2 regions of the Plantactinospora sp. BC1 genome follow, and region 2 is predicted to be linked to the other one. Evidence: predicted binding sites of a transcription regulator. Region 2 holds the regulator's gene; the other holds the start of a gene.

Region 1 (3,410 bases), 140 kb from region 2:
GACTCTCGCCTACATGCGCAGCTCGGAGCATTACCGGGAGATGGAGCTGCTCGGCATGGACCGGGACCGGCCGCCGATGTGCGTACGCGACGCGCCGGTACCGCCCGGTGAGTTGCAGTCCTGGGCGGAGCACCTGGAGCCGGCGGGTTTCCGGGAGGGGATCGGCCTCACCCTGTTCAGCCGGGACGGACGGCATCTCGGACTGATCACCCTGCACACCGACGACCCGGCGCAGCCGAGCGATGCGATCCGGGACTTCCTCGGGCTGCTCACGCCGACGTTGGCCGACGCCGTCGACCCGATGCGGTCGATCGTCACGCTGTCGAGGATCGTCGCCGACGCGCAGTGGGGTGTGGTGCTGACCCGGGCCGGCAACGTGCTGCCGCTACCCGGGCTGCCGAGCCATCCGCTGCTGGAGGTCGGGGCGCCGGTGTTGGAGGTGGCGGCGGCCGGGCTGCGCGAGGGGCACGTGCACAACTCGTTCCTCTGCCCGTACCCGTCGTCGGACGATTCGGGCCGGCACCTCCAGGTGACCGTACTGGCCTGTCCGGCCTCGGCGCCGCCACACCTGCTCGCGGTGCTGCTGATCTCCCCCACGAGAGACCTGCGCGGCCTGACCAGGCGGGAGTTGGAGATCCTCGGACTGCTCGTCGACGGCTGGTCAAACCAGCGAATGGCGAGCCAGTTGGTGATCACCCAACGCACGGTTGCCGCGCACATCGAACACATCCTGGACAAGATGGATGCCCCGACCCGTACCCTGGCCGCCGTCCGTGCACTGCGGCTGGGCCTCTACGTCCCCCAGCCCCTCGCCCGGATCCGACGCTGACCGTTCCGCGTCGTCGTACCGGCCTGTCCGCCGACGAAGGTTCTGTGATGACCGCTCCTCCACCATCATCGTCGAAGGCGATCCGTGGCCTGGCCGAGATCGCCTCGGCGGTGGCCCGCGCCGGTCAGCCGGACGAGTTGCTGGCCGGGATCGGCGCGGTGGTGCCGGTCCAGGCCGCCTGGCTCGCCCTGCTCGACGACCGGCAGCGCCGGTACGCCGAGGTCGCCAGCTTCGGTTACGACACCCGGATCCGGAACTACTTCGGCACCGCGGCGCTGCTGGAGCAGGTCGAACTGGTCGGGCTGACCAGCTCGCCCGTGCCGCAGCGGGCCCGTGACTCGCCGGTGCCGCTGGCCGAGCTGCCGGTCTGGGGGGACTACTACTTTCCGGCCGGCTTCCGGGAGGGGATCGCGGTCGGCCTGTTCACCCCGGACCGCCGGCACGTCGGGGTACTGGTCATGTGCACCGACGACCCCGATCGGCCGACCGACGCCGAGCGGGATCTGGTCGCGGCGCTGGCTCCACAGGTCGCCGCCGCCGTCGACCAGGTCCGGTCGCTGGCGGTGCTGGCCCAGGTGGTCCGGAACGCCCGAGCGGGTGCGGTGCTGACCCGCAGCGGCGATGCGCATCCGCTGCCCGGCCTGCCCGGGCATCCGCTGCTGGCCCCGGATTCGGCGCTGCCCGGCGTGGCCCTGCACCAGGCGGTCAGCTGCGGCGGCTCCGCCTCGTTCCTCTGGCCGGCCTGTGTCGGACTGGAGCCCGACGACCGGTCGGGGTTGCTCCAGGTCGCCGTGCTGGGCTGTGCCACCGCACCGCCGTCCGTGGTCGGGGTGCTGGTGCTCTCTGCGCTGCCCGGCGGCCGGTCGGTGCTGACCCGCCGCGAGTTGGTGGTGGTCGGCCTGCTGCTGGAGGGCTGGTCGGACCGGCGCATCGCGGTCGGCCTGGGCCTGCCGGTCGGCACCGTCGCCGAGACCGTCGCGCGGATCGTGGCCAAGCTGGACGCCCCGGACCGGCACGCGGCGCTGCTCCGAACGGCCCGACGCGGCTGGTTCATCCCGCCCTGCCCCGGCCGTCCCCGCCCGGATTGACTGTCCGGTTCCCTCGGCGTCCCGGACGTTTCCCCTGAGGTCCGGACGTTTCCCCGGAACTCCGGACAGCCGCAGTGCTCTGGATCACAAGCCGGAACATGGAGCACCGTTTGTTACTTGAGTCGTACAAGCTCAACTAACGATGGCAGGTGTGTGATGGCAACTCTTCCGGTTCTTGCTCTGACCGACGCTGTCCTGCTGCCCGGCATGGTCATCCCGGTGACCCTGGACGCGACCACCCAGGCAGCGGTGGACGCCGCCCGGGCCACGGGCGACAAGAAGCTTCTGGCCGTGCCCCGGGTCGACGGGGAGTACGGCTCCATCGGCGTCATCGCCACGATCGAGAAGGTCGGCCGGCTACCCAGCGGCGAACCCGCCGCCGTGGTGCGTGGCGAGGCCCGGGCCCGGATCGGCTCCGGCGTGCCCGGTCCCGGTGCGGCCCTCTGGGTCGAGACCGTCCAGATCACCGAGCCGGCACCGGCCGGCCGGGCCAAGGAACTCGCCCGGGAGTACCGGGCACTGGTGACGTCACTTCTGCAACAGCGCGGCGCCTGGCAGGTCATCGACGCGGTCGAGCGGATGACCGACCTGGCCGAGTTGGCCGACTCGGCCGGCTACGCGCCGTGGCTCACCCTGGAACAGAAGATCGAACTGCTGGCCGCACCGGACGTGACGGCCCGGCTCGACCTGCTGGTCGGCTGGGTGAAGGCGTACCTGGCCGAGCAGGAGGTCACCGAGCAGATCAACTCCGACGTGCGGGAGGGACTGGAGAAGTCCCAGCGCGAGTTCCTGCTCCGCCAGCAGCTCGCCGCGATCCGCAAGGAGCTGGGCGAGGACGAGCCGGACGGCTCGGCCGACTACCGCTCCCGGGTCGAGTCCGCCGAACTGCCCGACAAGGTACGCGAGGCGGCACTGCGCGAGGTCGGCAAGCTGGAGCGGGCCAGTGACGCCTCCCCGGAGGCGGGCTGGATCCGTACCTGGCTGGACACGGTGCTGGAGATGCCGTGGTCCACGCGTACCGAGGACAACACCGACCTGGTCCAGGCCCGGCAGGTGCTCGACGCCGACCACGCCGGCCTGGCCGACGTGAAGGACCGCATCCTGGAGTACCTGGCGGTGCGCAACCGGCGCGCGGCCCGCAACCTCCAGGTCGTCGGCGGCCGTGGCTCGGGCGCGGTGCTCGCCCTCGGCGGCCCGCCCGGGGTCGGCAAGACCAGCCTCGGCGAGTCGGTCGCCCGGGCGCTGGGCCGGAAGTTCGTCCGGGTCTCCCTGGGCGGCATCCGGGACGAGGCCGAGATCCGTGGCCACCGCCGGACGTACGTCGGCGCGCTGCCCGGCCGGATCGTCCGGGCGCTGCGCGAGGCGGGCTCGATGAACCCGGTCGTGCTGCTCGACGAGGTCGACAAGATCTCGGCGGGGTACGCCGGTGACCCGGCCGCCGCCCTGCTGGAGGTGCTGGACCCGGCGCAGAACCACACGTTCCGGGACCACTA
Region 2 (3,410 bases):
CCAACTACCGCCGACGGATGGACCGGGAGCGGGCCAGGGACGCCGACCGGGCCACCCGGGTCGTACTCGCCGCGCTGCTGCCCGTCCTCGACGACCTGGACCGGGCCCGTGAGCACGGCGACCTGGTCGGGCCGTTCGGCACGGTGGCGGACCAGTTGATCGGGGCACTGGCCAAGTTCGGGCTGACCCCGTTCGGCGAGAAGGGCGACCCCTTCGACCCGAACCAGCACGAGGCGGTCGCGCACCAGACCTCGGCCGAGGTCACCGAGCCGACCTGTGTGGAGGTACTGCGCCGCGGCTACCAGGTCAACGACGCGCTGCTGCGGCCGGCGATGGTCGCGGTGGCCGACCCGGAGCCGGAGTGAGCGCTCCGGCGCCAGCGGAAACCGGGTCGAAGCGAGGTTGAGCCGGTGCGTCGCGGTCGAGGTGCCGTCCGTACGCCGTCCGTCGGACGGGGTGCGGGCGGCACCTCGACCGCGCCACAGGGGAAGGGGGTGGACGACCGATGAGTTCCAAAGACTGGCTGGAGAAGGACTTCTACGCCGTGCTGGGGGTGGCCAAGTCCGCCTCTCCTGACGAGATCAAGAAGGCGTACCGGAAGCTGGCCAGGGAATCGCACCCGGACCACAACCCGGGTGACGCCCAGGCCGAGGAGCGGTTCAAGGCCGTCTCCGAGGCGTACGACGTGCTCGCCGACGCGCGCAAGCGCAAGGAGTACGACGAGATGCGCTCGCTCTTCGGGTCGGGCGCGTTCCGCCGCAACGCCCGGACGGGCGGGCCCGGCGGTTATCCGTTCGACGTCTCGGACCTCTTCGGCGGGGCCGGCCAGCCGGGCGGCGCGGCCGGCGGTGACCGCCGGTTCGGCGGGGCGGGCTTCTCCGACCTGTTCAGTTCGATCTTCTCCGGCGGCGGTCCGACCCGGACCCGTGGCCCGGCCCGGGGCCGGGACGTGGAGGCCGAGGTCATGCTCGACTTCGGCGACGCGGTACGCGGGGTCACGGTGCCGCTGACGCTGCGCGCTCCCGGCGTCTGCGACACCTGCCACGGTGACGGCGCCAAGCCGGGGACGCTGCCCCAGACCTGCCCGCAGTGCCGGGGAGCCGGGGTCGTCACCCGCAACCAGGGTTCGTTCAGCTTCTCGGAGCCGTGCCGGGAGTGCCAGGGCGTCGGCACGATCGTCGAGGAGAAGTGCCCGGAGTGCCGGGGTACCGGTGGGGTGACCAAGTCCCGCACGCTCAACGTCCGGTTTCCGGCCGGGGTCGCGGACGGCCAGCGGATCCGGCTCGCCGGCCGGGGTGAGCCGGGTGACCGGGGCGGCCCGCCCGGCGACCTGTACGTCCTGGTCAAGGTCCGCTCCGACGACCTCTTCGGGCGCAGCGGCGACGACCTGACCCTGACCGTGCCGATCACCATCGCGGAGGCGGTGCTCGGGACGGACCTGCGGGTGCCCACCCTGGATTCGGCGGTGACCCTGCGGGTGCCGCCGGGCACCCCGAGCGGCCGTACGCTGCGCGCCCGGGGCCGGGGTGTGGTCCGGCGGGACGGCCAGGCCGGCGACCTGCTGGTGACGGTGGAGATCGTGGTCCCCGAGCAGCTCTCGCCGGAGGCGAGGAAGGCACTGGAGGAGTTCGCCGCGCAGACCCCGGCGGCGGCACGGGAACATCTCGACGCCCGGGTGCGTCGTTTCAACTGAGCTGTTGGCAACGCGGAGGTGATCAAGGTGGCCGAGGAGTACGTCGTCGTCTCGATCGAGCAGGCGTCCGACGCCAAGGTTCTGATGATCTCGGTCGCGGCCCGGATGGCCGGCATGCACCCGCAGACGCTGCGGCAGTACGACCGGATGGGGCTGGTGCAGCCCGGCCGCGCCCCGGGCGGCGGGCGCCGGTACAGCGTCCGCGACGTCGCGCTGCTCCGTGAGGTGCAGCGGCTCAGCCAGGACGACGGCGTCAACCTGGCCGGCATCAAGCGGATCATCGTGCTGGAGCAGATGGTCGACGAGCTCCAGCAGCGGATCGCGGGCCTACAGGCCGAGCTGGAGGCCGCCTACCGCCGGGTGGCCGAGCTGGAGGCGCTGGGCGGGCTGCCCCGCCGGGACCTGGTGCCGACCAACCGGCCCTCCACCGCGCTGGTCGTCTGGCGCCCCCGCCGCAGCGCCGACCCCTCGGCCTGATCCGAGGTCGGCCGGGGGCGCCGAACCGACCCGGGGGTGGCCGTTCCCGCATCACGGGACGTCGGGATACCCCCGTGGGGTGTCCGAAACCATTACCCTGGGTGTTTCGGGAACATTACGCCCGATTCTCGTAATCCATTAGCGAGAAGGCTCGGAAACCATTACCCCGAGCGCGCCGCCAGCCATCACCGTACATAGCGGTGACGTCGGAGTCCGGTGGTCTGTTGATCGCCGGATCTTTCCGTCGTACGCCCGGCAAAGGTCATGGAGCGTCTTGTCCGTCCCGTCCCCGCGAGTCGGGGTGGGCGGCGGGTCGCCGAACAGTGTCCCGGTGCCGCGCTATGACGCGGTCCTGCGGATGCCTGTGATCTGATCCGACGCAATTGATCAGCAGTTCTTGAAATGTCCTGGGTTACAAGATTGTTTTATTGACGGCCATCAATGTTATGACTATGGTGGGCTGCGGGCGCGACCGCATCGCGACGACCGGAAGGGAACTACCATGTCCAACGTGATGGCTGTCGGCGGCGTACTCGCGGCATTGTTTGCCTCGACGGTAGCTACCGAGCCTTTGGTGACTCCTGCCGAGAGGATCACCATCAGCGTGGAGACCGTCAACGGATCGGGCTGCCCGGCGGGGACGGCCGAGGTGAGCACCGCAGCCGACAACACGGCCTTCACGGTGAGCTACAGCGACTACTTCGTCCTGGCCGGTGCCGGGGCGAAGCCGACCGAGTTCAGGAAGAACTGCCAGCTCAACCTGCGGGTGAACATCCCACAGGGGCTCACCTTCGCGGTGGCCCAGGTGGACCTTCAGGGCTACGCGTACCTCCAGCGGGGGGCCAGCGGCTCGCAGCACTCGCACTACTACTGGATGGGCAGCTCGTCCACCGCGCAGACCAGCCACGAGTTCACCGGGCCGTACAACGGCGGCTGGCGTACCTCCGACCGGGCGGCTGCCCTGGTCTACGCACCCTGCGGCGAGGCGCGGAACCTCAACGTCAACACCGAGTTGCGGGTCGACGGTGGCAACGCGGACAACGGCACGAGCTTCATGGCGATGGACTCGAGCCGGGGCAGTGTGCGCAGCGTCTACCACCTCAGCTGGAAAGAGTGCTGATCGCGACGCCGTAAACGCGTCCCCTTACGGCGGTCTGTGGGGTTAGCGCGAATTAGGGCCCCTGGGTCGGCCGATGGAATTGAATGTCCATCGTGCTGACCCAGGGGCCCTCCGCGTTTT

The links. Region 2 encodes HspR, which represses chaperone genes until heat shock. Its sites were predicted from a motif close to TTGAGTNNNNNNNACTCAA; they were not measured.
Region 1: the regulator HspR is predicted to act here: its motif matches at 2,035-2,053, upstream of lon (endopeptidase La).

The regions. Positions count from the first base shown of each region.
Region 1 is NZ_CP028158.1:7,277,159-7,280,568, reverse strand. Features, by position in the region: gene C6361_RS31950 (LuxR C-terminal-related transcriptional regulator) at 1-829, shown strand, start outside; gene C6361_RS31945 (hypothetical protein) at 877-1,917, shown strand; gene lon (endopeptidase La) at 2,074-3,410, shown strand, end outside.
Region 2 is NZ_CP028158.1:7,413,460-7,416,869, reverse strand. Features, by position in the region: gene grpE (nucleotide exchange factor GrpE) at 1-365, shown strand, start outside; gene dnaJ (molecular chaperone DnaJ) at 506-1,693, shown strand; gene C6361_RS32590 (heat shock protein transcriptional repressor HspR) at 1,778-2,170, shown strand; gene C6361_RS32585 (DUF4360 domain-containing protein) at 2,745-3,290, shown strand.